Regions from separate parts of the Tepidimonas sp. HKU77 genome, predicted to be linked through region 2. Evidence: predicted binding sites of a transcription regulator. Region 2 holds the regulator's gene; each other region holds the start of a gene.

Region 1 (9,599 bases), 110 kb from region 2:
CGATGCCCAGCGTCATGTGGCGGCTCTCGTCGGACTGCGCCGAGAAGCCGAAGGTGACGGTGGACATGTCGCCGTTGTGCGCCGCGCCGCTCATGAACGGCACGAACAGCAGGTTGGTCAGCACATACTCGAACGAAAAGCTCACCGAGGTGAGGAACTCGAACGGGCCGGCGGTGCAGGCGTCCTCGAAAAAGCTCTTGGGCACCGACAGGTACCAGACGCGGTCGTACCAGTGGTTCGCGTGGTGCATGCCGTTGAAGTACTTGTTGTAGGTGCTGATGGCATGTGTCTCGGTCTGGTAGTGGCGCAGCTCGTCGATCGACTGCATCTGGCAGGCCACGCGCGCGCCCTCGCCGCGGAAAGCGCGGCCCGCGTGCGCAAAGCCGCGGTGCGCGTAGTACTCCAGCGGGCTGACGCCCTGGATGAACAGCTTGAGCGCGTTGACATAGCGCGCGTCGCTGATGCCGAGGAAGCCGTTGTTCTGCGCGAAGGCGTCGATGACGGCGTAGAGCTTGCGTTCCTTCTCGCCCTGGTATTTCCAGTAGGCGTCCATGGTCAGGCGGAATGGGTCCTGCCATCGATCCCAATCATGAATCTTGATGCCTTCGTACTTGTCGTACGGGTAAACCTTGTCCATCGGCTGGTAGGTGGTTTCCCAACCCAAGCCGCGGGTCATGGCGGCATAGCGTTCCTTGAGACCCAGTTTCCGCTTGTTGACGCGCGTATCCATGTCGTGCTCCTTGCTCGGGGTGAGGTTCAGTGTTTCCAGCTCAGGGTGAATTGATCGTCATCCTCGTCGATATGGCCCGAGAGGGTCACTAGATTGACGTGGATTTGTTGGAGATCGAATGGCTGGCCGGTCAGGTTTTCGATGGTCTGACGCTTAATGGTCAGTCGCTTTGGTACGTCGATCTTGACGAGCGCGGGCGAATGGTCAACTTGAGCGCCTGGGTTGTCGGCGAGGATGGCCTCGATGATTGGGCGGGCCTCTTCGTTGGCTTGGAATGCGATGAATACATTGGACATGGAGTGTCTCCGGTGGGTATCAGGCCAAACCGGCCTTGGTCAAGCGGGTGTCGAGTTCGGCACGCGCATCGGTCAGCGCGGCGTCGGCGGCGTCGCCCAGGGCCAGGGCGGCGACGGGCTGCAGCGCGGCCTGGGCACGCGTGCCCCAGGCACGTGCCCACTGCGTGATGACGGCGCGGTTGGCATCCGACTCGGCGACCGCTGTCTTGATCACCGCGTCCACCCAGCGGCTGCTCTCGTCGAACCATTCGGGCATGAAAGCTGTCAGCATGGCGACGGCGGTGCCGCCTTGCATGGCGACGTGGTCGTCGACGAAGGCGCCATAGATGAGCGGATACAGCAAGCCGTCGAGCGCCACGTTCTGGGCGACGAACAGCTCGAAGGGGTCTTGGACGACAAAAGTGTCTTCGACATAACGACGCAGTGGCTGCCAGATGGGATCTTCGAGCCACGCTTGTCGGCCCTCGTCCAAGGCGTCGGGTCCCTCGAGCGCCAGACCTAGGCGCGTCAAGTACTGCGCCGCGCCTAGGTGGTCGAGCGCGTGCATCATGGCGGGGGCAGTAAAGGCGGTGCCGTAGCCATAGGCGCATACCGAGGCGTTGTTCATGTTGGCGCCCCAGGCGACATGCCGCAACGGCATCAGCACGCGACAAACCTTCTGCCGCAGCTCAGCGGGCATTTTGTCGATCAGCCCGCGCTGTTCGACGAACTGGTAGCTGGACTCCATGGCATCCTGTTGCCGCGCGCGGGTCATGGTCCAGCTGGCGTAGTAGAACTGGCGGGGGTCGCGCAGCTTGTACCAGTCGCTCATGACGACTCGTGTGCGCGACGCGTCGAACAGTTCGTGATCGGGATCCCACGTTGGTCGGTAATGGAAGTTGACCATGGGCTGTGCGCCCATGGTGGCCTCCTCGTAGCGGCTGGGTGTCTTGCCTTCACCGATGTACTGCGCCACGTGTGCGTACGTGGTTCGCAGCGGTTCGATGTTGCGGGTTTTGAGGTCGATGGTCATCCTTCAGGTCTCCTCTTCGTCGGGGGTGGGGGGGTCGGGTGTGGGGTCCAGGAACGTCACGGCATTGCGTCGGCAGAAGTCATCGAAGGCGGCACGCGGCAACACCAGTTCGACGCTGAGCTCGGGCCAGCCGATGGCGAAATCGAACTCGACGCATCCGCGGCGCTCGCCGGTGATGCGCACGAAGCGCCGAGAAATGTCGACCGAAACGACGGGCGGTGATGGCGGTGGCGATGAAACCAACATGGCAAACCTCGCACGGAACAGGTGCCACAGAGCACGCATGATCCATGCCAGGCTCACCGGCATCGCTAGAAAATATCGATAAAACTAGGGTATTCCCTAGCCGAAAGCCGTGGTCGGCGCCATTCGATGGCGCTTCGTGGGTGGAGAGCGCGCCGCCTCACCCCATTGTGTTGCACTGCAGCGTGACGAGTGTGGCCAGGTTGTGATGGGGCGCTGGCTGAAATCAGCCACTGAAAATGCGGGGAAACCCTGATCCTTGGGGTCTACTGGTTATCGATAATCGAGCTGTGAGCCGCCCATCCGTTCCCGCGTTGCCCAAGGACGACGACCTGCGTCGCCTGATTCACTTCTCCGCGCACGACGGCCGGATCTGGTTGGCTGGTCAGCGCATGTTGCTCGTTCACGCGGCGGCGTTGGGCGCCCTACGGCGCGAACTGATTCAGACCATTGGTCGCGATGCGACCCGACGGCTGCTGCTGCGCGCCGGGTATGCGGCTGGGCAAGCGGATGCCCAGCTTGCGCGCCAAGTCCGTGCGGGCGCCGATATGTTCGCGATGTTTGCCGTCGGGCCGCAGCTGCACATGCTCGAAGGTGCCGTGCAAGTGACCCCCGAGCGGTTCGAGTGGGATGGCCAGCGTGGACATTACCTCGGTATTTACCGATGGGATCACAGTTGGGAGGTCGATGCCCACCTGCGTGACTTTGGCCCCCAACGTGAACCAGTATGCTGGATGTTGCTCGGATACGCATCGGGCTACACGAGTGGGTTTTTCGGACAACCCATCTTGTATAAAGAGGTTCAATGCGCCGCCTGTGGGGCCGACCACTGTCGTATCGAGGGGCGCCCCCGAGATGCTTGGCCCGATGGAGATGCGCTGGCCGCCGATTACGATGCCGACCCCATGCTGTTGCGGCTGGAGGACTTGCACAGCCAGGTCGAGACGCTGCGCTCGTCGCTGTGCGAGTGCCATGAGACGGCCGCGCTGGTCGGTGAATCGCCCGCCTTTTCCCGGGCGTTGGAGTTGTTGCGCAAGGCGGCGGCGACGCAAGTGACCGTTTTGCTGACTGGAGAGACGGGGGTGGGCAAAGAGCGGTTTGCCCGCTCTCTGCATGCCATGAGCTCCCGACGGGAGGGACCGTTCGTCGCCGTCAATTGTGCCGCGCTGCCGGGCGACTTGATCGAAAGCGAACTCTTCGGTGTCGAGCGCGGCGCGTACACCGGGGCCCATGCGGCGCGCGCGGGGCGATTCGAGCGCGCCGACGGCGGCACCCTGTTTCTGGACGAGATTGGCGACATGCCGCTCGCGGCGCAGGCCAAGCTGTTGCGGGTGCTGCAAGAGGGAGAAATCGAGCGGCTGGGGGCCACTGCGCCCAAGCGGGTGGATGTGCGCTTGGTGGCGGCGACCAATGTCGACCTCGAACAAGCCGTGGCACAGGGTCGATTCCGGCGCGACTTGCTCTATCGCCTCAACGTCTACCCCATCCGCATACCGCCGCTGCGTGAGCGTCCCGAGGATATCGAGCCGCTGGTACGGCACATGATCCGACGGTTCGCCGCGCAGCACGGCAAACATACCATCGGGATTACGGATCGAGCGCTGGATGTCATGCGCCACTACGCCTGGCCGGGTAACGTGCGCGAGCTCGAAAACCTGATCGAACGCGGCGTCATCCTCGTGTCATCGGGTACGCGAATCGATGTCGAACATCTGTTTCCATCGTTGGCCGTCACGCCCGAGGCCGTCGTCGGTGAGAACGGGCGACTTCGGGCGCCCCCCTGCGCAGACGTAGCCGCCTTGTTCGACGAAATCCAGCGGCGTGGGCTGGACTGGGAGCGGTTGCAACAGGCGCTCATTGAGGAGGCGGTTCGCCGCGCGGCAGGCAATCTCACCGCCGCGGCGCGCAGCCTGGGCATGACGCGCGCACAGCTGCGCTACCGCTATGGCCAGCCCGTCCGGGGGGAAGATGAGTAAGCGCCGCGCGCCACGCGAAGGGGTGCCCTCGCCGGACGGTGGGTCGCGTACCCTGATCGAGCAGGTGTACGTCCGGTTGCGAGACGATATCGTGGAGGGACGGTTGCTGCCTGGCGAGAAGTTGCGCATCGAGCATATGCGGCAACGCTATGACGTGGGCGCCGGGACGCTGCGCGAGGCAATTACGCGCTTGGTCAGCGATGCTTTGGTGGTAGCCGAGGGACAAAGGGGTTTTCGCGTCGCGCCGATGTCCCTGGAAGATTTGGCCGATTTGACCGAATTGCGGCTGCACATCGAACTCGATGCCCTGCGCCAATCGATGCGCCATGGCGATGAGCAATGGCGTTTCGCCTTGACGCAGGCCTATCGAGCGCTCAGCGAATGCCCGGTCCATCCCCAGTATCGACAGCGCTGGGAGGCGCTCAACGCGCGCTTTCACGAACTGCTGATCTCCGGCCGACCATCGCCATGGACGCTGCGCATCTGGCGCATTTTGGCGCGTCACGGCGAGCGGTACCGCAGCCAAGCGATCGCCTGTCACCACTCTCAGGGGCGCGACGTCGCCGCCGAGCACCGACAAATCTACGACGCCGTGATCGAGGGTAACGAGACCCGCGCAGCGTTGGCCTTGGAGGCACACATTCGAGCCACCCTAGACCTCTTGACTCGGGTCAGTCGTCAGTCGGGGTCAGCCTTATCGTTGCCGGCCGCCGCTGAGCTGCGTGCCGGTGCGTGACTCGACGGGGATTCCCTTCGAGCTCCCAGGACCGGCGAGTGCCTCGCTGGCGGTACGATGCCGGCCGAGTATAGCCCCCGCGGACTTGGGCCCAGCGTTGCGGCATACCGCCATCAGACGGACGATCAACGACAATCCGGCCATGGGTCAACGAACGAAACGATGGATAGGGGTCATCGTCTTGCTGGCGCTGATGGGGGCGTGGCATGGTGGATGACGCATCCGGTGCCGGTGCGCGTGGTGACCCTGGAGGCGTGGCTCGTGCAGATGTCGGTGGTCGTGGCCGGCCGCGTAGCGGCGGCGCGCGAGACGACCCTGGCCAGCACGGTGACCGCACGGGTATGGGCCACCCCCGTGGCCGAGGGGGCAGCGGTCCGGGCCGGCACCCCGCTCGTGGTGCTCGACAGCGACGAATGGCGTGCGGCGGTCGCACAAGCACGGGCGCAGCAGGCTGACGCGCGCAATCAACTGGCAGAGGCCGAGCGGCAGGCGGCCCGACAGCGCGTGGCCCAGGCCGACGCTGCGCTGCGGCAATCGCGCGCTCGCCTGGACTAGACGACCGTGCGGGCACCCACGGACGGTGCGTTGCCTGTGCGCGCCGGTGTTGACGTGGGGGTGTAGGTGATCGATCCCGCGCCGAACTTGCCCGAAGGTGGGCGCGTCGAGGTGCGGCCGTGAGGTTCGTCTGGACGGTGGCGTGGCGGCTGCTACGCGATGGGCGGTTTCAGACCTGGCTCATCGTCGGCGGGGTCACGATCGGGGTGGCGGTGGTGGTCTACATCACGGCCATCATCGATGGCTTGCAGGCCAACATCATCGACCGCACGCTGTCGTCGCAGGCGCACGTGGTGCTGCGCCCGGCCGAGCGGCTCAACCAGCGGGCCTGGGACGCGCGGGCGGAAGTGCGCACGCTGGCCGACGTGCGCAAGCGCACCCAGCGCGAGGCCACCATCGGCGATGTCGATGCGGTGCTCGCCGCCGTGCGGGCCGTGCCGGGGGTGCAAGCCGCCGCAGCGGTGGCGTCCGGCCCGGGCGTGGCCCAGCAGGGCGGGGTGCGCAAGGCCATTGTCGTGCTGGGCGTGGATTTGGCGGATTTTCAGCAGGTCATCCGGCTGGACGACAAACGCCGCGAGGGCACGCTCTCGCTCGCCGCGGGCGAGGCGCTGATCGGCAGCGAGCTGGCCTCCGATCTGGGGCTGGCGCCTGGGGCGCGCGTGCGGCTGCAGTCCGCGTCCGGTGAGGTGCTGTCGGTGCGCGTCGCGGGGGTGTTGGATTACGGCGTGCAAGATCTCAACCGTCGGCGTGTGTTGCTGCCGCTGCGCGATGCGCAAAGCTTGCTGGGCTACGGGCTGGAGGTCACCGAAATCGACGTGCGCGTGCAGCGCTTGTTCGAGGCGCAGCGCCTGGCGGCGGATCTGTCGCGGGTCACGGGGTTGACCGCCGAGAGCTGGCAGGCCGCCAACGGCCAGCTGGTGACCGCCTTGCGCAGCCAGAGCGCGTCGGGCCTGATGATCCGGTTCTTCGTGACGCTGGCGGTGGCGCTGGGCATCGCCAGCGTGTTGGTGGTGTCGGTCGTGCAGCGCCAGCGCGAAATCGGCATCCTGCGCGCCATGGGCACGCCCCGACAGCGCATCCTGGCCGTCTTTTTGCTGCAAGGGGGGATCGTGGGCCTGGGCGGGTCGTTGCTGGGCACGGCGCTGGGGGCGGCGCTGGCCGTGGGATTTACGCGCGTGGCCCGCAACGCCGACGGCAGCCCGCTGTTTCCGATCGTGCTGCAGCCGGAGCTGTTCGTCTCCAGCGCCGCGCTGGCCACGCTGGTCGGGGTACTGGCCGCCTGGCTGCCCGCGCGGCGTGCGGCGCGGCTCGACCCCGTGGAGGCGATCCGTGGCTGACGTGCTGCGTCTGCAGGGCGTGCGCAAGCGCTACGGCGGGGGCGCGTCCCCGATCGTCGAGGTGCTGCACGGCATCGACCTGACGCTGGCGGACGGCGCGTTTGCCGCGCTCGTGGGTCCATCGGGGTCGGGCAAGTCCACGCTGCTCAACCTCATCGGGCTGCTCGAGACGCCGTCGGAAGGCGAAATCTGGCTGGCCGGCCAGCCCGCCCACGCCGCCTCGGAGGCGCACCGCACCGCCTGGCGCAACCAATACCTCGGCTTCATTTTCCAGTTTCACCATCTGCTGGGCGCTTTCAGCGCCGAAGAGAACGTGCTGATGCCCGTGCTGGCGGCCGGGCGCGGTCGCATCCACGCCGACGACCGCCGCCGCGCCCGCCTGCTTCTGGAGCGCACGGGTTTGGCGGCGCACGCGCATAAACGGCCGGTGCAGCTCTCCGGAGGCCAACAGCAGCGCGTGGCCATCGTGCGCGCGCTCATGAACCGCCCGCGATTGGTGCTGGCCGACGAACCCACGGGCAACCTGGACTCCCGCACCGCGCAAGAGGTCTTTGCCCTGCTGCGCGAGCTCAACCGCGACGAAGGCACGGCATTTCTCATCGTCACGCACGACGCGGGGCTGGCGGCTCGCTGTGATCGGCAGGTGTATTTGCAAGACGGGCGGCTGGTGCGGGACTCGGCAGGGGCTGCGTGATAAGCGCTATCGATGGGCTAAACAGAATCGATTGATAATCGTATTGAGAATCGCTACCATGACCCCATCATCCCCTGCACATCGAGGAGTACGGTCATGGCACGCATCCGTCGCATCGTCCACACCCACCGCTTGGCGCTGCTGAAAACCGCCACCTACTACGTGCTGCACATCACGGTAGCGGCGGCCGTTGCCTACGCCGTCACGGGCAACCTGTGGGCGGCGCTGACCCTGTCGTTGCTGGAGCCCACGGTGCAGGCAGTAGCGTACTTTTTCCACGAGCGCGCCTGGGCGCGGGTGGTGGCGCGCGCGCAACCGCGGCAGACGCCGCGCCTTGCACCGTCCGTTGCCGCGGGTTCATCGGCGCTGGGCTGAACGGGTGCATTGGCGCCAATGCAGTCACGGCTGCCGCCACCGGCGCGTGGGGCCCGTGGGGGCTTTCTACAATCGGAGCCTCATGCTGCCGCCTGTCGCCGTTGCGCAGGCGACGACCCCCAGGAGGTTCCACCATGGCCGAATCCCCATCGGACTCGCGCGCGCAGCTCAAGCGCGCCGCGCTCGATTACCACGAGCACCCCACACCGGGCAAACTGTCGGTGACGCCGACCAAGGCACTGTCCAACCAACGTGACTTGGCGCTGGCGTATTCGCCCGGGGTGGCCGCGCCCTGTGAGGAGATCGTCGCCGACCCGGCCAACGCCTTTCGCTACACCGGCCGCGGCAACTTGGTGGCGGTGATCACCAACGGCACGGCGGTGCTGGGTCTGGGCGACATCGGGCCGCTGGCGGCCAAGCCGGTCATGGAAGGCAAGGCGGTGCTGTTCAAAAAGTTCGCCGGCATCGACGTTTTCGACATCGAAGTCAACGAAAAAGACCCCGATCGACTGGTGGACATCATCGCCGCACTGGAGCCCACGTTTGGCGGCGTCAACCTCGAGGACATCAAGGCACCCGACTGCTTCTACATCGAGCGCCGGTTGCGCGAGCGCATGAAGATCCCGGTGTTTCACGACGATCAGCACGGCACGGCCATCGTCGTGGGCGCGGCGCTGCTCAATGGCCTGCACGTGGTGGGCAAGTCGCTGCAGGACATCAAGCTGGTGACGTCGGGTGCCGGGGCGGCGGCGCTGGCGTGCCTGAACCTGCTCGTCAAACTGGGTTTGCCGCGCCAAAACATCTGGGTGACCGACCTGGCGGGTGTGGTGTACGAGGGCCGCACCGAACTGATGGACCCGGACAAGGCCCCCTTTGCGCAGCGCACCGACGCGCGCACGCTGGCCGAGGTCATCGAGGGGGCCGACGTCTTTCTGGGCCTGTCCGCAGGCGGTGTGCTCAAGCCCGAGATGGTGGCGCGCATGGCGCCGCGTCCGCTCATCTTTGCGCTGGCCAACCCGACACCCGAAATCCTGCCCGAGCAGGTGCGCGCGGTGCGCGATGACGCCATCATGGCCACGGGGCGCAGCGACTACCCGAATCAGGTCAACAATGTTCTGTGCTTTCCGTACATCTTCCGGGGGGCGCTCGATTGCGGGGCCACCACCATCACCGACGAAATGGAAATCGCCGCCGTGCACGCGATCGCCGAGCTGGCGCGCGCCGAGCAAAGCGAAGTGGTGGCCCAGGCGTACGCGGGGGAGAAGCTCGCCTTTGGGCCGGAGTACCTGATCCCCAAGCCGTTCGACCCGCGGCTGATGATGCGCATCGCCCCTGCGGTGGCCGAGGCGGCGGCGCGCAGTGGCGTCGCCCAGCGGCCCATCGCTGACCTGGATGCCTACCGCGAGCGGCTGCAGACCTTCGTGTTCGCGTCGGGCACGCTGATGAAGCCGGTGGTTGCCATCGCCAAGCAGGCGCGCTACAAGAGCGTGGCCTATGCCGAGGGCGAGGAGGAGCGCGTGCTGCGCGCCGCGCAGGTGGTGGTCGACGAGGGGCTGGCGCGTCCGGTGCTCATCGGGCGGCCCGCCGTGATCGCCCAGCGCATCGAGCGCTTTGGGCTGCGGCTGCGCGCCGGCGACGATTACGA
Region 2 (9,599 bases):
AAAAGGACGGCACCTACTCAGTGGTGCCGCGCATGTGGGGCGGCGAGACCTCGGCCGACGAGCTGCGCCGCATCGCCGACGTGGTGGACAAATACCAGATCCCCACCGTCAAGGTCACGGGCGGCCAGCGCATCGACCTGCTGGGCGTGAAAAAGGAAGACCTCGTCCACGTTTGGCGCGATCTCGGTATGCCCTCGGGCCATGCATATGCCAAGGCGCTGCGCACGGTCAAGACCTGCGTGGGCAGCGAATGGTGCCGCTTCGGCACCCAGGACAGTACCCAAATGGGCAAGGACCTGGAGCGCGCGCTGTGGCGCATGTACGCCCCGCACAAGGTCAAGCTCGCCGTCAGCGGCTGCCCGCGCAACTGCGCCGAGGCGGGCATCAAGGACGTGGGCGTGATTGGCGTTGACTCGGGCTGGGAGATCTACATCGCCGGAAACGGCGGCATCAAGACGGAGGTGGCGCAGTTCTTGGTCAAGGTGCGCACGCCCAGTGAGGTGCTGGAGTACGCCGGGGCGTTCTTGCAGCTCTACCGGCTCGAAGGCTGGTATCTGGAGCGCACGGTGCACTTCGTGCAGCGCGTCGGCGTGGATTACGTCAAGCGTCGCATCGTGGACGATGCCACAGGCCGCAAAGAGCTTTGGGCGCAGCTGCAATATGCGCTGGACGGCGAACCCGATCCCTGGTTCGAGTTCGAAAAGGCGCGAGTCGATCTGCGGCAGTTTGAGCCGTTGAGCGCGTGATGCCGAAAAGGAGCGCTTCCATGACCGAATGGAAACCTGTCTGTCGTATCGAGGACATCCCGCGCCTGGGGGCGCGCCGTGTGCAAAGGGCCGTGGGCGGTGCGGTGGCGGTCTTTCGCACCGCCGATGATCAAGTGTTTGCGTTGCTCGATCGCTGCCCGCACCGGGGTGGGCCGCTGAGCCAGGGAATCGTTTTCGGTACCCATGTGGCCTGCCCGCTGCACAACTGGACGATCGGTTTGGCTGATGGCTGTGCGGTTGCGCCCGACGAGGGATCGACCCCTGTGTTCCAAGTGCGTGTGGAAGATGGGCGGGTTTTTCTGGACGCCGGCGAACTGGCCTCACTGGGGCTCGAACCGTCGGCGGCGGCGGCCAGTTCCCGATGCGATTGCCCAGAGGCGTTGCAGCCATGACGCAAACCCGCTCGACCTGTCCCTATTGCGGGGTTGGCTGCGGCGTGATCATCGAGTCCGACGGCGGTCGCATCACCGGCGTGCGCGGCGACCCTGAGCATCCGGCCAACCATGGCCGCCTGTGTACCAAGGGCAGCACGCTGCACCTGACGGCCGATCCGGCGGTGGCCGCCGCCACGCGGCTGCTCTACCCGATGCGCCGCGCGGTGCGGGGTCAGCCGCCGCAGCGCATTGACTGGGAGACAGCGCTGGACGAAGCGGCCACCCGCTTTGGCGACATCGTCGATCGCCACGGCCCCGATGCCGTGGGCTTCTACATCTCGGGGCAGCTCCTCACCGAGGACTACTACGTCTTCAACAAGCTGGCCAAGGGCCTGATCGGCACCAACAACATCGACACCAACTCGCGTCTGTGCATGAGCAGTGCGGTGGCGGCCTACAAGCTCACACTGGGCGCCGATGCGCCGCCCAACTGCTACGAAGACGTCGACCATGCCGAGGTGATCTTCATCGCGGGCTCCAACACCGCCTACGCCCACCCCATCCTGTTCCGGCGCATCGAGGACGCCAAGCGCGCCAACCCCCATCTCAAACTGATCGTCGCCGACCCGCGCCGCACGGAAACGGCCGAAGTCGCTGATCTGCATTTGCCGCTGCAACCCGGCACCGACGTGGCGCTGTTTCACGCGATGTTGCATGTGCTCATCTGGGAGGGTCTGATCGACCCTGCCTTCATCGCCGCCCACACCGACGGCTTCGAGGCATTGAAGAAGCGCGTGGCCGAGTTCACGCCGGGGGCGGTGGCCACGCTGTGTGGGCTGCCGGCCGAGGCGATCGTGCAGGCGGCGCGCTGGTTTGGTCAATCGCGAGCGACGTTGTCCCTCTACTGCCAGGGCCTGAACCAGAGCAGCAGCGGCACCGCCAAGAACGCCGCCCTCATCAACCTTCACCTGGCCACTGGCCAGATCGGCCGCCCCGGGGCCGGGCCCTTCTCGCTCACCGGCCAGCCCAACGCCATGGGCGGCCGCGAGGTCGGCGGCCTGGCCAATCTGCTGTCGGCGCACCGCGACCTGTCCAACCCGCAGCACCGTGCCGAAGTCGCCCGCCTGTGGGGAGTGGCCGACGTGCCGGCCACGCCGGGCAAGACAGCCGTCGAAATGTTCGAGGCCGCCGCCCGCGGCGAGATCAAGGCGCTGTGGATCGCTTGCACCAATCCGGCGCAGTCCCTGCCCGACCAGGCCACCGTGCGTGCGGCACTGAAGCGCTGCGAGTTCGTCGTGGTGCAGGAAGCCTTTGCCACCACGGCCACCTGCGCCTACGCGGATCTGCTGCTGCCTGCCAGCACCTGGGGCGAAAAAGAAGGCACCGTCACCAACAGCGAGCGCCGCATCAGCCGCGTGCGCTCCGCCGTGGCGCCGCCCGGCGAGGCCCGTGCCGACTGGCGCATCGCGGTCGAGTTCGCACACCGGCTCGAAGCCCGCTGGAGCGCGCGCCGCAACGGCCAGGCCACGCTCTTTCCCTACGACACTCCCGAAGCCATCTGGAACGAGCACCGCGAATCCACCCGCGGGCGCGACCTGGACATCACCGGCCTGAGCTATGCGCGGCTGGAGCACGAGGGCCCGCAGCACTGGCCCTGCCCCGAGGGCCAGGCCCCGCGCGCGCGGCTGTACGAGGACGGGCGTTTCCCCACGCCCGATGGGCGTGCGCGCTTTGCCGACGTGCCCTACACCCCCCTGGCCGAGCCGCGCGATGCCCGCTACCCTTTCAGCCTGACCACCGGCCGGCTGCGCGACCACTGGCACGGCATGAGCCGCACCGGCCTGCTCGGGCGGCTGTTCGGTCATGTGAGCGAGCCCGCCGTGCAACTGCACCCGCAGGACATGGCGCGGCGTGGCCTGAAGGACGGCGACCTCGTCCATCTCACGTCCCGGCGCGGCTCCATCGTGCTGCCGGTCCAAGGCAGCGAGCAGGTGGGCCTGTCCCAGGCCTTCCTGGCCATGCACTGGGGCGAGGAGTTCCTCTCCGGTGCCAGCAGCACCGGCGAGCGCCTGGCCGGCGTCAATGCCCTGACCACCCCCGCCTTCTGCCCGACATCCAAGCAGCCCGAACTCAAGCACGCGGCCGTCAAGGTGCTCAAGGCCGAACTGCCGTGGACCCTGCTCGCGGCCGCCTGGCTGCCGGTGGGCCAGGCCCATCGCGCCATCGCGGCCCTGCGCGAGCTGATGCCACGCTTCGCCTACGCCAGTTGCGTGCCTTTCGGGCGCGAGCCCAGCGAGCGCGGCGTGCTGGGGGTGCTCTTTCGGGCGGCCGCCGTCGAGCCCCCCGGCGACGAGTGGCTCGCGCACATCGAGGAGGAGCTCGGCCTGGCCGGCGCCGAGGTGCTGCGCTACGCCGACCGCCGCCGGGGCCAGCGCCGTGCGATGCGCCTGGTGCCCCGCGGGGACGGCCGCCAGGACGCCCGGCTCGAAGCCTTCGTGCTGGCCGGCGACACCCGCGCCGAATCCTGGGTACGCGCCCTGCTGCAAGACGAAGGGCCCGCCCAGGCCTATGGCCGCGCCCTGCTCGCGCCCGGCGCCAAGCCGCCGGCAACGCTGGCCCCGCGCAGCCGCCAGGTCTGCACCTGCCTGAACGTCACGGAAGGCGAGATCCTCGCCACCCTGGCGCAATGCCAGGGCAGCGCCGAAGACCGCCTGGCCCGTCTGCAGGCCGAACGGCGCTGCGGCACCCAGTGCGGCTCCTGCGTGCCCGAACTGCGCCGGCTGGTGCGCACCAGCCTGCAGGCCGCGTGACAATGGGGCCCCTGCCTGGATCGGACACCCGACGCACGACCTCATGAGCATCGCCCCCTACATCAAGGAGATCGGCCGCGGCAAGGAAGGCGCCCGCTCGCTGAACCGCGAGCAGGCCCACGATCTGATGTGCCAGGTCCTCGACGGCCGGGTCAGCGACCTCGAGCTCGGCGCCTTTGCCATCGCGATGCGCATCAAGGGCGAATCGGTCGAGGAGCTGGCCGGCTTCTTGCAGGCCACACGAGACCGCTGCCTGCCCATCGCCCCCGGCCGCCCCCTGGTCGTGCTGCCGTCCTACAACGGCGCGCGCAAGCTGCCCAACCTCACCGCGCTGCTGGCACTGATGCTGTCGCGCGCGGGTGTGGCCGTGCTGGTGCATGGCATGCCCGACGACCCGGGCCGCGTCACCACCGCCGAGATCTTCAGCCACCTCGGCCTGGCGCCGGCCGAAACCCCCGGCGATCTGCAGCAACGCTGGGCCCGTGGCGAGCCTGCCTACATCCGCACCGGGCATCTGTGCCCGCCGCTGGCGCGATTGCTCGACGTGCGCTGGGTCATCGGCCTGCGCAATCCCGGTCACACCGTGGCCAAGCTGCTCGACCCGGGCGAAGGCCTGCGTGTCGTGAACTACACCCACCCCGAGTACGGGGCCTTGCTGACGCAGTTCCTGCAGGCCACCGCCGCCCACGCGATGCTGCTGCGGGGCACCGAAGGCGAGCCCTTCGCCGACCCGCGCCGCACACCGCGCATGGACGTCTTTCTGTCCGGGCGGCGTCTCAGTGCATGGTCGGTGCCGGCGAAAGACGGGGTGCTGGACAGTATTCCCCCTTTGCCCGCAAGCCGCGATGCGCGTGCCACGGCGGCGTATATCCAAGACGTCCTCGATGGGCGTATGCCCGCACCGGATCCGCTGAGGCAGCAGGTGTGGGCGCTGCAACGGGCGGTGCAGTCGTTTTGTCAACCCGAGGAGTCAGGCCATGCAGCCACACACAGTCCATGAGAAGCCGACAGTCTTTCTGGTGGGGGCGGGTCCGGGCGACCCGGAGTTGCTCACGGTCAAAGCGGTCAAGGCGATCGCACAGGCCACGGTGTTGTTGGTCGATGACTTGGTGGGCCGGGGTGTGCTGGCATACGCTCAACCCGGAGCGCGCCAGATTTATGTCGGCAAGCGTGGCGGATGTGCGTCCACGCCGCAGCACTTCATCGAGCAGCTGATGATCCGTGAGGCGCGCCGCGGAGAGCGCGTCGTTCGCCTCAAGGGAGGCGATCCGTTTATCTTCGGCCGCGGCGGCGAGGAGGCGGAGCGCTTGCGTGCTGCAGGGCTGCAGGTCGAGGTCGTCAGTGGCATCACGGCGGGCTTGGCTGCGACGACCAGCCTTGGCGTGCCCTGGACGCATCGCGCCCATGCGCACGGTGTGGTGTTGGTCACGGGACATGCGCACCCAGGCAGTTCGGGGCCGGATTGGCGTTCGTTGGCGAAAACCTGCGTGTCAGCCCGCTTGACGTTGGTGATTTACATGGGAGTGGCGTTGGCGCGCTGCTTACAAGAGGAGCTGTTGGCCGGGGGCTTGCCCGCCGACACACCGGTTGGCGTGATACAACACGCCTCGTTGCCCCAGCAGCGCCACGTCGTGACCACACTCGACGCCCTGGCCCTGGCGATCGAGCGCGAGTGCCTGGGCAGCCCGGCCGTGATCATTGTGGGCGACGTGTTGCGTGGCTTGCCGACCGCCCAATCCTGCCTATCCGAGAAAGGCCAAGCCCTGGCATAGCACGCTTGCGCAAAAAAAGAACCCCGACCTAAAGGGCCGGGGTTGCAAGCCTTATGCTGTCACACACAAAGGCACCCGCTCAGGGAGGAAAAGCGGGGAGCCGCAAACGGCTCAAGCGAAACTTTACCACAAACTGACGAGCTGGGTGTTCGGAAAGTCGCAAAAAAGTGACAGCGCCTCTCAGGTCTCGTCGTTTTGAGCAGTTTTGCGGTTTCTGGGCTGCAGGTCGAAGCGCAGCAACCGGCACTCGATCGGCCCGTTGAACAGCGGCACGCGCCGGCTGGCCTGCAGGCGCAGCCGGCGTGGCAGTTCGCGGTCGGGCGTGAGCACCCAGGCGGTCCAGCCGCCGAAGTGGGTCTTCCAGTGCGCGGCCAGCCGCTCGTAGAAGACGTCCGCTCCCAAGCCGCCGACCACGCCGGCGGCTTCTATGCGTTCTCCATACGGGGGATTGAGCAACAGCACGCCAGGCCACGGGCTAGGGGGCAGGCGTTGCAGGGCGTCGCCGCCGCGGAACTCGACCGCTGCGCCGACACCGGCACGTTCGGCATTGCGGCGGGCGAAATCGACCATGCGGAAGGAGACGTCGCTGCCGTAGGCGATGGCCGGTCCGCCGGTGGGCCAGCGCCGCTCGGCGGCGCGCGCCTGCTCGCGCAGCGCGGCCCAGCGCGCCGCGTCGTGTGGCAGCAGCCGCTCGAAGGCGAAGCGCCGCTGACGCCCCGGTGCCTGCCGCAGCGCGATCTGCGCGGCCTCGATGACCAGCGTGCCGCTGCCGCAGCAGGGGTCGAACAGCGGCACCGGCGCGCCGTCGGCGTCGGTGCCGGTCCACCCGGTGGCGGCAATCATCGCGGCCGCCAGCGTCTCTTTCAGCGGCGCGTCGCCCTTGTCGGTGCGCCAGCCGCGCTTGAACAATGGCTCGCCGCTGGTGTCGAGCGACAGCGTCAACGTGTCGGCGCTCAGGTGGGCATACACGCGCACATCGGGTTGGGCCGTGTCGACGCTGGGGCGCGCGCCGCGGCGTGCGCGCAGGCGGTCGCAGACGGCGTCCTTGATGCGCAGCCCCGCAAAGTGCAGGCTGCGCAGCGGACTGCGCTGGGCTGTGACTTCGACCTTGATCGTATGCCGTGGCGTGAACCAGTCTTCCCAGGCGATTTCGGCAGCCGCGCCGTAGAGGTCGTCTTCGCTGCGGTACGGGCCCTCCCATAGGCGCAGCAGCACGCGCTGGGCGATGCGGCTGTGCAGGTTCAGGCGCAGCACGGTATCCCAGTCGCCGCGCAGGCCGACACCCGCGCGGCCCAAGGTCAAGGCGTGGTCGGGCACGGCGCACAGGCGCTGCACTTCGGTGGCCAAAAACGGGGGACAGCCGCCCGCGCAGGGCAGAAAGAGGTCGACGGTGGACATGGTCAGGCGTGGCGGGTCTTGCGCAGGGTGGCCGTGGGGATGCGCAGCGCCTCGCGGTATTTGGCGACGGTGCGGCGCGCGCACTCGATGCCCTGTTCGCGCAGCAAGTCGGCGATCTGGCCGTCGCTGAGCGGCTGGCGGGGATCTTCGGCGGCGATGAGTTGTTTGATGAGGGCGCGCACGGCGGTGCTGGAGGCGTTGCCGCCGGCGTCCGTGGCCAAGCTGGAGCCAAAAAAATATTTCAGCTCGTAAGTGCCGAAAGGGGTGGCCATGTACTTGGCGTTGGTGACGCGGCTGATGGTCGATTCGTGCAGGCCCAGCTCGTCGGCGATGTCACGCAGCACCAATGGTCGCATGCCGACCTCCCCGTGCAGAAAAAAGTTGCGCTGTCGCTCGACGATGGCGCGCGCCACGCGCAGGATGGTGTCGAAGCGCTGCTGCAGGTTTTTGATGAACCAGCGCGCTTCTTGCAACCGTTGTTGCAGATCGCCACTGCGGTGCTGGCGCAGGGCCTGGGCATAGATATCGGTCACGCGCAGGCGCGGAAGCACCGCGGGGTTGAGTTGGACGTCGAACTGCGTGCCGCGCACGGTGACGATCACATCGGGGACGATCACTTGCCGTTCGGCGTCGGCGAAGCGGCGCCCGGGCTTGGGTTCAAGGCGCGACAGCAGCGCAAGCGCCGCGCGCACGGTTTCCTCGTCCAGCCCGGTTGCCTGGCCCAGCCGCCGCACGTCGCGGCGCGCGATCCACTCCAGCGGCTGCCCGCACAGCGCGTCGGCCGCGCGGGCCGTGGGGGTGTTGGGCAGTTCGCCGATTTGCAAGCGTAGGCACTCGGCCAGGTCGCGCGCGCCCACGCCCGCGGGCTCCATGTGCTGCAGCCAGCCGAGGGCGCGGCGCAGCAGCGAGGCGATCTCGTCGCGCCGCTCGGCATCGACCGACTCGCCGGCGGCCTGGCACTGCTGGCACAAAGCGTCCGTCAGCTGCTCGAGCGAATCGGGCAAATAGCCGTCGTCGTCGAGCGACTCGATCAAAAAAAACAGCGCGGCGCGTTCGTCGTCGCTGAGGTGCAGTGCCAGGGCTTGCCGGTGCAGGTGGTCGGCCAGCCGCTCGGGCGGATGGGCCAGTTGACGGGTGAGCTGCCGCTCGTCGTCGTCGCCGTCTGCGCCGCGCTCGACGCCGGGACCTTCCCAACACCACTCCGCCGGTGACTCGTCGGCAGTGGGCCCATCGTCGGCCGCCCAGCCCCCGGCGTCTTCGTCCAGTCGAGCCCCCCACTCGGTCTGCGCCAGCGCCGCCTCGCCGTCGAAGACGGCCATGGTATCGGGCGGCTCTGCATCGTCGATCTCGGGGGGCGACGTCGCCGTGTCCGTCACCGCCTCGGGGCTGGGGTCGGTGTCTTCTTCCGCACGTTCGAGAAAAGGGTTGTCGGCCAGCGCCTGTTCGATCTCCTGCGCCAGCTCCAGCGTCGACAGCTGCAGCAGCCGGATCGATTGCTGCAGTTGCGGTGTCAGGTTCAGGTGCTGCGCGGTGCGCAGCGTCAGGCCCGCTTTCATGGCACGCTACAGGCGGAAATGCTCGCCGAGGTAGACGCGGCGTACCTCGGCGTCATCCACGATGTCGGCGGGCGTGCCGTGTGCGAGCACCCGACCCTCGCTGATGATGTAGGCGTGGTCGCAGATGCCCAGCGTCTCGCGCACATTGTGGTCGGTGATCAGCACCCCGATGCCGCGTGCCTTAAGAAACCCGATGATGCGCTGGATCTCGATGACGGCGATCGGATCGACACCCGCGAACGGCTCATCGAGCAGGATGAAGCGCGGGTTGGTGGCCAGCGTGCGCGCGATCTCGACGCGGCGCCGCTCGCCGCCCGACAGCGCGGGCGCCGGCGCATCGCGTAGGTGGTCGACGTGCAGCTCTTGCAGCAGGCGATCGAGTCGCTCGCGCAGCACCGGTTCGGCCAGGGGACGGCCGGCTTCGTCGTGTTGCAGCTCCAGCACCGCGCGCACGTTTTGCTCGACCGTGAGTTTGCGAAAGATCGATGCCTCCTGCGGCAGGTAGCCCAACCCCAGGCGCGCGCGCCGGTGGATGGGCAAGTTTTCTGCCGCTTGGTCGTCGATCCACAGCCGCCCGGCATCGGCACGCACCAGGCCGACGATCATGTAAAACGACGTGGTTTTGCCCGCCCCGTTGGGGCCCAGCAATCCCACCACCTCGCCCCCGCGCACCTGCAGCGACACATCGTGCACCACGGTGCGGCGGCCGTAGCGCTTGTGCAGCCCTTGCGCGCGCAGGCAGCGCGCGTTTGGCGCCGATTCGCTCACGGGCGGCGCTCCAGGCGGTCGCTGGGGGCCAGCGCCGGGGGGGGCAGGTCCGGCGCGGGCTGCGTGGCGGCCGGGTCGGCCTTGGACGGGGTGAGCAGCGCCCGCACTCGAGCGCCTGCGCTGGCACCCGCGCGATCGCCATCGACCGAGAAGG
Region 3 (9,599 bases), 490 kb from region 2:
GGATCTGGACGTTGGGGCTGGGGGTCGATCTGCCGATCTTCGACGCGGGGCTGCGGCGCGCGCGGGTCGAACAGGCCGAGGCGCGGCAGCGCGAAGCACTGGCGGCTTATCAGGGGGCGGTGCAGGCGGCGTTCAAGGATGTCTCGGACGCGCTGGCCAACCTGCGCGCTGCGCGCGCGTCCGAGCCCGAGGTGCTTGCGGCCGAGGGCGCGGCGCGCCAGGCGCTGGTGCTGGCGCGCCGGCGTTACGACGCCGGCTACGCCGGTTATCTGGAGCTGCTCGACGCCGAACGCACCGCCAACGCCGCGCAACTGCAGACACTGTCCAACCGCCGTGCGCAGCTCGCGGCGACGGTGGACGTCTTCAAGGCCCTGGGCGGCGGCTGGACGCCTTCCGGGGCACCCTTGGTCGCGCGCTGACGGCAGGCGTCCCGGTGGTGCTCAGTGTGCCGTGCTGGCGCGGATCTCGTCAATCGTCGTCAGGCCCTGCAGCACCTTCAGGATCCCGTCCTGCCGCAGGGTGCGGAAGTGGCCGGTGGCCATCGCCGAGTGTTCCAGCACCTCCGGCGGGGCCTTGGTCTGGATGAGCCGGCGCAGGGGGCCGTCCACCAGCAGCAGTTCGTGGATGCCGAGCCGGCCCTTGTAGCCGGTGTGGTCGCACAGCGGGCAGCCGGCCGATTCCGACCGGGTGAGCCCGCCCCCCTCGCGTCCGAAGCGCGCCTGCCATTGCGAGCGCAGGGCATCGGCTCCGGGGCGCAGGTCGTCCGGGAAGGCGTGCAGGTAGTCGGCCAGCAGCTCGTCCACGAATGCGGCATCGGCCGGCGAGGTGTGCACACAGTTGGGGCACAGACGGCGCACCAGGCGCTGGGCCAACACCCCCACCAGCGAGTCCGCGAAGTTGAACGGGTCCATCCCCATGTCGAGCAGGCGCACCACCGTCTCGGCTGCGCTGTTGGTGTGCAGGGTGGACAGCACCAGGTGGCCGGTCAGCGACGCCTCGATGGCCATCTGCGCGGTCTCGGTGTCGCGGATCTCGCCGACCATGATGACATCGGGGTCGGCCCGCAGCAGGGCGCGCAGCGCCTTGCCGAACGTCCAGTCGATGCGCGGATTGATCTGGATCTGGCGCAGATCGGGGTTGGCGATCTCGATCGGGTCTTCGGCCGTCCAGATCTTGCGATCGGGCGTGTTGATGTGCTGCAGCAGCGAGTGCAGCGTGGTCGTCTTGCCCGATCCGGTGGGCCCGACGCACAGCACCATGCCGTGCGGGCGCTGCACCGCCTGCAGCAGCTGGTCGTGGTTCTCCGGCGTCAGTCCCAGCTCCTCGACGGCCAGGGGCTTGGCGGAGGTCAGGATGCGCAGCACCACGTCCTCCGCGCCGCCGTGCGTGGGGATGGTGGCCACGCGCAGTTCCAGGCGGTGCTGCGGCGAGAACTTCGCGAAGTCGATCTTGCCGTCCTGCGGCTTGCGGCGCTCGGAAATGTCGAGCTCGCACATGATCTTGATGCGCGCGACGAGCGCCGCGCGGTACGTGTGCGGCAGCTCCATGTAGGGGCGCAGCCGCCCGTCCTTGCGCAGACGGATGCGCACCTTGCGCTTGCTCGGGTGCGTCTCGATGTGGATGTCCGAGGCGCCTTGCTGGTAGGCCTCGACGATGATGGTGTTGATCAACCGGACCAGCGAGTTGTCGGATTGCTCGACCGGTGGGGCGCCGTCGTCGGCGTCCTCGGCGCTGAGCTCCAGCGACTCGAGCAGCTGCTGGTCTCGGCACCGCCCGGTGCCTCGGCGACGGGGGGCGCACCGGCATCGAGCCCGAAGCGGGCATAGACGTCGGTGACGACGCGGGCATCGAGCGGCTGGCTGCTGAGTGTCGGCACCACCTTGCATTGCAGCAAAAACTCCAGCTCGTCGATCATCGCCCGCCGCGAGGGGTCTTCGGCGGCGATGATGAGCGTGCCGGCGCGCCACAGCAGCGGCACGATGCGCAGTTTGCGTGCAGTGGCCAGCGGGACCCGCCGCAGGGCGTCGGCATCGACCGGAAACTGCGCCAGATCGACCACGGGGTAGCCCATCTTGCGCGCCAGCGCCACCCGCAGCTGCTCGCGCGTGAGCTGACCGCTTTGCACCAACAGCTCCCCCAACGGCACGCTGCGCTCGGATTTTTGGCGCTCCAGCGCCTCTTGCAGTTGCGCTTCGGTGATGAACCCCAGCGCTGTCAGCGCCTCGCCAATGCGCACCAGCGGCATGCGGTGCTGCTCTTCCAGCGCCGCGAGCAGCTGCTCGGGTTTGACGATCTCCTTGCCCACCAAGTAGTCGCCCAGCTTGCGCTGGCGCATCGCTTCTTGCTCGCGCGCGGCCAGTTCGACTTGGTCGGCGGTCAGGGCCTGCTGCTCCACCAGCACCCGGCCGATCGCCTCGCCGACGTGAAGATCCCGGTACGCCTCGCGCGGGAAAAACAACCGTCGCACGCGGTCGTCGTCGTCGAGGGGCTCGTACAGAAAGGCACCCGCCTCGCCGGTCACGTGTCCGATGGTCGTGCCCTCGCGCACGCTGCCGTCGGCCAGCGTCAGCCGGTACGGCAGGCGCGGGCGGTGGCGCACCAAGGCCTCGAACGTGCTGTCGGGTGGCTGGGTGTCGGTGAGTGCCAGTGGCGCCAGCGGCTCGGTCAGCGAGAGCCGTCGGAACATGTCGAACCGCAACGGCATCACGGTGCGCGACGGCGGCACCTGGATGTGCGCGAGCCGCCGCTCCATGTCCAGACTGACGAGCAGGCACGAGCGGGTCTGGCCGTTGACTCCCTCGACCTCGCACGGCTGTGGGCCGTCCAATTGTTGCTCCGCGCCGTACGCCAGGTAAGGAGGCGTGGGCCAACGCAGCGGTGGCAGGGCGGCGTCGTCCGGAAACGCTGAGGCTCGAAAAGCGGGCGTCGCAGTGTTCATGGAGGGCAAGGGCGTGGCGCTGCGCGCCATTATGGCGGCATCGGGCCCGGCGTGGGGCGGTACTGCAGCGCTTCCGCCACATGAATGGCCTGCACGCGCTCGCTGCCCGCCAAGTCGGCGATGGTGCGCGCCACGCGCAGCGCCCGGTGCGTGGCCCGCCCCGACCAGCCCAGCCGTGCCGCCGCCTGCTGCAGTAGGCGCTGTGCGGCATCGTCGGCGGCGGCGTGGGCCAGCAGCGCGTCCCCTTGCAAGGCGTGGTTGGGGCAGCCCTGGCGTGCCTCGGCGCGTGCCCGCGCGGCCCATACCCGCTCACGTACCACGGCGGATGACTCGCCCGGGGTCGATGTCAGCAGCACCTCGGGCGGCAGCGCCGGCACCTCGACCTGCAGGTCGATGCGGTCCAGCAGCGGGCCGCTGAGGCGGCTGCGGTAGCGCTGGATCTGCTCGGGTGTGCAGCGGCAGGCGCGCGTCGTCGCCCCCAGGTAGCCGCACGGGCAGGGGTTCATGGCCGCGACGAGCTGAAAGCGTGCCGGGTACTCGACCTGCCGCGCTGCACGCGACAGGCGCACCGTGCCGGTCTCGAGCGGCTCACGCAGCGCCTCCAGCGCGGCACGGGAATATTCGGGCAGCTCGTCCAGAAACAGCACGCCGTGGTGGGCGAGCGAAATCTCCCCTGGGCGTGGTGGCGAGCCGCCGCCCACCAGCGCCGCCGCACTGGCCGTGTGGTGTGGGGCGGCGGTGGGGCGCTGGCGCCAGCGCTGTGGGTCGAAGCGCCCGACCAGCGAGGCGATGGCTGCCGCCTCCAGCGCCTCGTCGTCGCTCAACGGGGGCAACAGTCCGGCCAGCCGCTGCGCCAGCATCGATTTGCCCGAACCCGGCGGCCCCGACAGCAGCAGGCTGTGCCCGCCAGCTGCCGCGACCTCCAGCGCCCGCCGCGCGGCCGCCTGCCCCTTGACGTCAGCCAGATCGGGGCCGCTGGGTGCGGTATGCACCAACGTGGTGCTAGCACGCACCAATTGCCAGCCACCCGCGTCGTCGGCAGCCTGACCCTCGCCCGCTGCGAAGCGCTGCACCACGTCCCGCAGGTGCGCCACGCGCACCACCGTGACCCCGGGCACGAGGGCGGCTTCCTCGGCGCTGCCCGCGGGCAGCACCAGGGTGGGGGCCGCCGGGCGCTGCGCGTGTTCGGTGCGCAGGGCCAGTGCCATGGGCAGCGCGCCGCGCACGGGGCGCAAGGCGCCGCTGAGCGAGAGTTCGCCCGCGTATTCGTACCCCTGCAGGGCTTGTGCATCGAGCTGGCCGCTGGCGGCCAGGATGCCCAGCGCGATGGGCAGGTCGAGCCGACCCGATTCCTTGGGTAAATCGGCGGGCGCCAGGTTGACCGTGATGCGCTTGGACGAGGGCCACTCCAGCCCACTGTTCTGGATCGCCGAGCGCACGCGCTCGCGCGCTTCCTTGACTTCGGTATCGGCCAGTCCAACCAGCGTGAAGCTGGGTAAACCGTTGGCCAGGTGCACCTCGACGTGCACCGGATGCGCCGTCAACCCCACGAGGGTACGGCTGTGCACCACGCATAGACCCATGACCTGTCGCCCTCCCTCTCGCTCGTGCGAATGGCTCGGTGCCAATGATGCCATGGGTGGCGAGCCGGTCGGCGAGCGTGCTGGCCGCGCGCGGCATCGGCGCAGGCTGGCACGCGTCGTGCTTTGGATGGGTGAGCCTAATGGAAAGGTGAGCAACCCCAAGGAAAGGACTGCCATGAAACTGGTCACCGCCATCATCAAACCCTTCAAGCTCGACGAGGTGCGCGAAGCGCTGTCGGCCATCGGCGTGCAGGGCATCACGGTCACCGAAGTCAAGGGCTTTGGGCGCCAGAAGGGCCATACCGAGCTCTACCGGGGCGCGGAGTACGTCGTCGATTTTCTGCCCAAGGTCAAGGTCGAGGCGGCCGTGGCCGACGGGCTGGTCGAGCGTGTCATCGAGGCGATCGAGTCTGCGGCCCGCACCGGCAAGATCGGCGACGGCAAGATCTTCGTCTTCCCGCTCGAGCAAGTGATCCGCATCCGCACTGGCGAGACGGGCGCCGACGCGCTCTGACGCCGCGCCCATCCATCCAACACCCATCACCGTGAGGGGATTCCCATGAAAAAACTGCTCTTGAGTCTGTGCCTGGGTATCGGGCTGGTATGGGCTGGCGCCGCGCTGGCCCAGAGTGCCGAGCCTCCCAAAGACGCGCCCGCGGCGGCCGAGACCGCGGCGCCTACTCCCGCCCCCGCCGCGACCGAACCGGCGGCGGCCGAGCCCGCTGCTGCCGCTGCGGCGGCGGTCACGGTCGACAAGGGCGACGTGGCCTGGATGATGACCGCCACGCTGCTGGTCGTCCTGATGGTGCTGCCTGGGCTGGCGCTGTTCTACGGCGGGCTGGTGCGTAGCAAGAACATGCTGTCGGTGCTGATGCAGGTGATGATGGTGTTTTCGCTCATCACGGTGCTGTGGGCCATTTACGGCTACAGCCTGGCGTTTGGGGGCGAGGGGGCCATCATCGGCAGCTTGGACAAGGTCTTTCTGGCGGGGGTGACCACGGCGTCATTGGCGGATACCTTCACCGAAAACGTCAAGTTACCGGAGCTGATCTTCGTTGCATTCCAGGCCACTTTCGCGGGCATCACCTGTGCGCTCATCGTCGGCTCGTTTGCCGAGCGCATCAAGTTCAGCGCGGTGCTGCTGTTTAGCGCGCTGTGGTTCACGTTCAGCTACCTGCCGATCGCGCACATGGTGTGGGGGCCTGGCGGTTATTTGTTGGACAAGGGTGCGCTGGATTTTGCCGGTGGCACCGTGGTGCACATCAATGCCGCCATGGCGGGTCTGGTCGGCGCCTATCTGCTGGGCAAGCGTATCGGCTATGGTCGCGAGGCCATGCCCCCGCACAGCCTGACGCTGACGATGGTGGGCGCTTCGCTGCTGTGGGTGGGCTGGTTTGGGTTCAACGCGGGCTCCAACCTGGAGTCCACCGCCGGTGCCGCGCTGGCGTTCCTCAACACGCTGCTGGCCACCGCAGCGGCCGTGCTGGCCTGGTCGATCGGCGAGGCGCTGCACAAGGGCAAGGCGTCCATGCTGGGCGCGGCATCTGGGGCGGTGGCGGGGTTGGTGGCCATTACCCCGGCGTGCGGTTCGGTCGGGCCCATGGGTTCCATCGTCATCGGTTTGGTGGCGGGCTTCGTGTGCCTGTGGGGCGTGACGGGCCTCAAGAAGATGCTCGGTGCCGATGATTCGCTGGACGTGTTCGGTGTGCACGGGGTCGGCGGCATCGTCGGTGCGCTGCTGACAGGGGTGTTTGCCGCGCCGGGGCTGGGCGGCACGGGTGCCGAGGACTTCAGCATCGCCAGCCAGCTCCTGGTTCAGGCCGAGGGTGTCGTCATCACCATGGTGTGGTCGTCGGTGGTGGCCTTCATCGCCTACAAGATCGTGGACATGGTCATCGGTCTGCGCGTGACCGAAGAGGAAGAGCGCGAGGGTCTGGACATCACCTACCACGGCGAGTCGGCCTACAACCGCTGACGACGCCACGGCTTCATCTGCCTCGCGTCTCTCCTAGGGCTCGTGGCCCGGGTTGCGCCAAGCACCCGGGCCTTTTTTCAACCAGCGTGACCGCCAGTCGGGCAGGGGGTCGTCAAACGGGCGACGCGACGCGGCCGCCTGGGTGGGCGGCAGGCGCCACAATCGGGGGGATGGAATGGCTGGTTTTGACAGCGGCTTCGTTGCTGGCGGGGTTCGTGGATTCGATCGTGGGCGGCGGCGGCCTGATTCTGGTGCCGGCGCTGTTTGCGGCCTTTCCGCATGCGCCGCCCGCCACCTTGCTGGGCACCAACAAAAGCGCTTCGATGTGGGGTACGGCGACCGCCACGTGGCGCTATGCCCGGCGCGTGCCCCTGCGCTGGTCGGCGTTGCTGCCCGCAGCGGGGGTGTGTGCGCTGGCGGCATGGCTGGGGGCGTGGGTGGTGACGGTGGTGTCGCCCGAGGCGCTGCGGCGCGCACTGCCGTTCGTGCTGGCGGCGGTGCTGCTCTACACCCTGGCGCGCAAAGACCTGGGCCGCACCCATCAGCCCCGCTATGCGGGCCGCGCCGAGGTGCTGGCGACGTGCGCGGTGGGGGGCACGATCGGGTTTTATGACGGCTTCTTCGGGCCGGGCACGGGTAGCTTTTTCGTGTTTGCCTTCGTGCGCTGGCTGGGGTACGACTTTTTGGGCGCGAGCGCGGCGGCCAAGCTGCTCAACACCACGTCCAACGTCGCGGCGGTGGCTCTGTTTGCCTGGAAGGGCCACGTCTGGTGGCATTACGGGCTGGCGATGGCGCTGGCCAACGTCGCCGGCAGCCTGCTGGGCACGAGGCTGGCACTCCAACACGGTGCCGGCTTCGTGCGTGGCGTGTTCCTGATCGTGGTCGCGGCACTCATTGCCAAGACCGCCTGGGACGCTTACGGCGCGCTGCCCTGAGGCGGCGGCCACGGGATGTCTTCGACGCGCCGCGGCGTGCCAATGGGCGCGGCGGTTTGGCCTTTTTGCGTGGCGGCGATGTCCTCTTCGCTCGGGTACTGGCCCAGCAGCAGGTAATCGAACACCCGGCGCGCAATCGGGGCCGCGTGGGCGGCACCAAAACCGGCGTTTTCCACGATCACGGCCAGCGCCACGCGCGGGGATTCCAGCGGCGCGAACGCCACGTAGAGCGAGTGGTCGCGCTGGAATTCGGCCAAGCGGCGGGCGTCGTACTTGTCGCGCTGGCCGATGGTGACCGCCTGCGCGGTGCCGGTCTTGCCGCCGCTGCGGTAGGGGGCGCCTGCAAACACGCGCGCAGCCGTCCCCTCGGTGGTCACGGCCGCCATCGCTTCGAGCACGGTCTGCACGTGCTGTGGCCGGTAGCCCAGCGCCAGTGGCGCTGGCTGCACCCGGGTCGAGGTGACTTCGCCTTGCGGACCAGGGGCAAGCGTCTCTAGCACGACGTGTGGCGTCTGGCGCTGGCCGCCGTTGGCCAGCGTCGCCATCGCGGTGGCCAGCTGTAGCATCGTGAAGCTGTTGTAGCCCTGGCCGATGCCCAGCGAGATCGTCTCGCCCGGGTGCCAGCGCTGCTGCTCGGCTCGCTTGTAGGTGGCCCGCTTCCACGCGGGGCTGGGCAGAATCCCGCGCGCCTCGCCCGGTAGGTCGATCCCCGTGAGCTGCCCAAATCCCAGCGGGGCCATGAAGTCGTGGATGGCCTGTACACCCATCTCGTGTGCCAGGGTGTAGTAGTACACGTTGCTCGACATCACGATGCTGCGCCTGAGGTCGACTGCACCGAGCGCATGTTCGCCGTGGCTGCGGAAGCGATGGTTGCCCAGTGTCCAGTAACCCGGGTCGTTAATCACCGTCTGCGGCGTGCGCAGCCCCAGCTCAAGAGCGGCCAGTGCCATGAACGGCTTGTAGGTCGACCCGGGCGGGTAGGTGCCGCGCAGCGCGCGGTTGAGCAGTGGGCGGTCCAGCGATTCGTTGAGCGCACGCCAGTTGTCCACGTCGATGCCGTCGACGAACAGGTTGGGGTCGAAGCTGGGCATGCTCACCAGCGCCAATACCTCGCCCGTGCGCGGGTCGAGCGCGACCAACGCCCCGCGCCGCTCGCCGTACAGGCGCTCGATCAGGTGCTGCAGCCGCACGTCGATCGACAGGCGCACCGTCTCGCCGGGCTGCGGGGGCGTCGCCTCCAGTCGACGCACGGCACGCCCGGTGGCCGAGGTTTCGACGCGTTCGAAACCCGTGCGTCCGTGCAGGTGTTCCTCTTGCGCTTGCTCCACCCCCAGCTTGCCGATGTGGGTGGTGCCGCGGTAATTGGCGACTTTTTCCTCGGGCCAGTCTTCCATCGCCTCGCGGTCGCGCGGGCTGATGCGCCCGATGTAGCCCACGACGTGCGCGGCGGTGGGGCCCAGCGGGTAGCGCCGCAATTGGCGCGCTTGGATGTCCACGCCAGGCAACGACCACAGGTGGGTGGCGACGCGCGCCATCTCGGCCTCGCTCAGCCGGGTTTTGAGCGGCACCGAGTCGATGCGCTTGGAATCGGCCAGCAGTCGCCGAAAGCGCTGCAGATCGCGTGGCGTGAGCGTGACCAACTCACCCAGCCGCTCCAGGGTGGCGTCCAAATCGGGCGTGCGCGCGGGGACGATCTCCAGGGTGTACACGGGCAGGTTTTCGGCCAGCACGATGCCGTTGCGGTCCACGATACGCCCACGCGGCGGTACGATCGGCAGCACGGCGGTGCGATTGCCTTCGGCCTGTGCCGCGTAGCGCTCGTGTTCACGGATTTGCAGGTGCCAGGCCCGCAAGGCCACCAGGCCAAACGCACACACCACAGCCACCAGCGCGATCCAGGCGCGCCAGCGCAGCTGCGCGATGTGGGCGTCGGCGTCGGTGTAGGCAGTCATCGCGGGGTTGGGCGGGTCTCGCGGCCGAGGGAAGGACATGCCCCGCGATCACAGGGGCCGCGTCTCGTCGGGGTCGGGTGCGCGGCGCTGCGGTGCGAGCAACAGGCCGGTCGCCGGCACCCACAGCGCTGCGGTCAGCAACGGCGACACCCAGGCCCATGCGGGCGGCGCGCCATGCCCAGCGACGGCGCGAACCAGCACCTGTACGCCAAAGGC

Evidence for each region. The regulator sigma-54, encoded in region 2, starts transcription at its own class of promoters, with help from an activator protein. The targets are predictions, from matches to a motif close to TGGCANGNAANCTGCTTT.
Region 1: a site for sigma-54 is predicted at 2,317-2,334, ahead of ACPP3B_RS05710 (phenol hydroxylase subunit). Genes of this name have one in related genera too.
Region 3: a site for sigma-54 is predicted at 4,629-4,646, ahead of glnK (P-II family nitrogen regulator). Genes of this name have one in related genera too.

What each region holds. Positions count from the first base shown of each region.
Region 1 covers NZ_CP187300.1:1,183,668-1,193,266, reverse strand. Annotated here, with positions in the region: gene ACPP3B_RS05725 (aromatic/alkene/methane monooxygenase hydroxylase/oxygenase subunit alpha) at 1-730, opposite strand, end outside; gene ACPP3B_RS05720 (MmoB/DmpM family protein) at 757-1,026, opposite strand; gene ACPP3B_RS05715 (aromatic/alkene monooxygenase hydroxylase subunit beta) at 1,046-2,038, opposite strand; gene ACPP3B_RS05710 (phenol hydroxylase subunit) at 2,042-2,284, opposite strand; gene ACPP3B_RS05705 (sigma 54-interacting transcriptional regulator) at 2,572-4,257, shown strand; gene ACPP3B_RS05700 (GntR family transcriptional regulator) at 4,250-4,993, shown strand; gene ACPP3B_RS05695 (biotin/lipoyl-binding protein) at 5,195-5,548, shown strand; gene ACPP3B_RS05690 (ABC transporter permease) at 5,668-6,885, shown strand; gene ACPP3B_RS05685 (ABC transporter ATP-binding protein) at 6,878-7,579, shown strand; gene ACPP3B_RS05680 (DUF2061 domain-containing protein) at 7,676-7,954, shown strand; gene ACPP3B_RS05675 (NADP-dependent malic enzyme) at 8,089-9,599, shown strand, end outside.
Region 2 covers NZ_CP187300.1:1,289,580-1,299,178, forward strand. Annotated here, with positions in the region: gene nirB (nitrite reductase large subunit NirB) at 1-746, shown strand, start outside; gene nirD (nitrite reductase small subunit NirD) at 767-1,159, shown strand; gene ACPP3B_RS06195 (molybdopterin-dependent oxidoreductase) at 1,156-3,951, shown strand; gene ybiB (DNA-binding protein YbiB) at 3,995-4,951, shown strand; gene cobA (uroporphyrinogen-III C-methyltransferase) at 4,929-5,723, shown strand; gene ACPP3B_RS06210 (THUMP domain-containing class I SAM-dependent RNA methyltransferase) at 5,904-7,121, opposite strand; gene rpoN (RNA polymerase factor sigma-54) at 7,124-8,677, opposite strand; gene lptB (LPS export ABC transporter ATP-binding protein) at 8,684-9,445, opposite strand; gene lptA (lipopolysaccharide transport periplasmic protein LptA) at 9,442-9,599, opposite strand, start outside.
Region 3 covers NZ_CP187300.1:1,774,767-1,784,365, forward strand. Annotated here, with positions in the region: gene ACPP3B_RS08520 (efflux transporter outer membrane subunit) at 1-419, shown strand, start outside; gene ACPP3B_RS08525 (GspE/PulE family protein) at 441-1,670, opposite strand; gene ACPP3B_RS08530 (hypothetical protein) at 1,667-2,938, opposite strand; gene ACPP3B_RS08535 (YifB family Mg chelatase-like AAA ATPase) at 2,968-4,521, opposite strand; gene glnK (P-II family nitrogen regulator) at 4,697-5,035, shown strand; gene ACPP3B_RS08545 (ammonium transporter) at 5,081-6,496, shown strand; gene ACPP3B_RS08550 (TSUP family transporter) at 6,667-7,431, shown strand; gene mrdA (penicillin-binding protein 2) at 7,413-9,383, opposite strand; gene mreD (rod shape-determining protein MreD) at 9,432-9,599, opposite strand, start outside.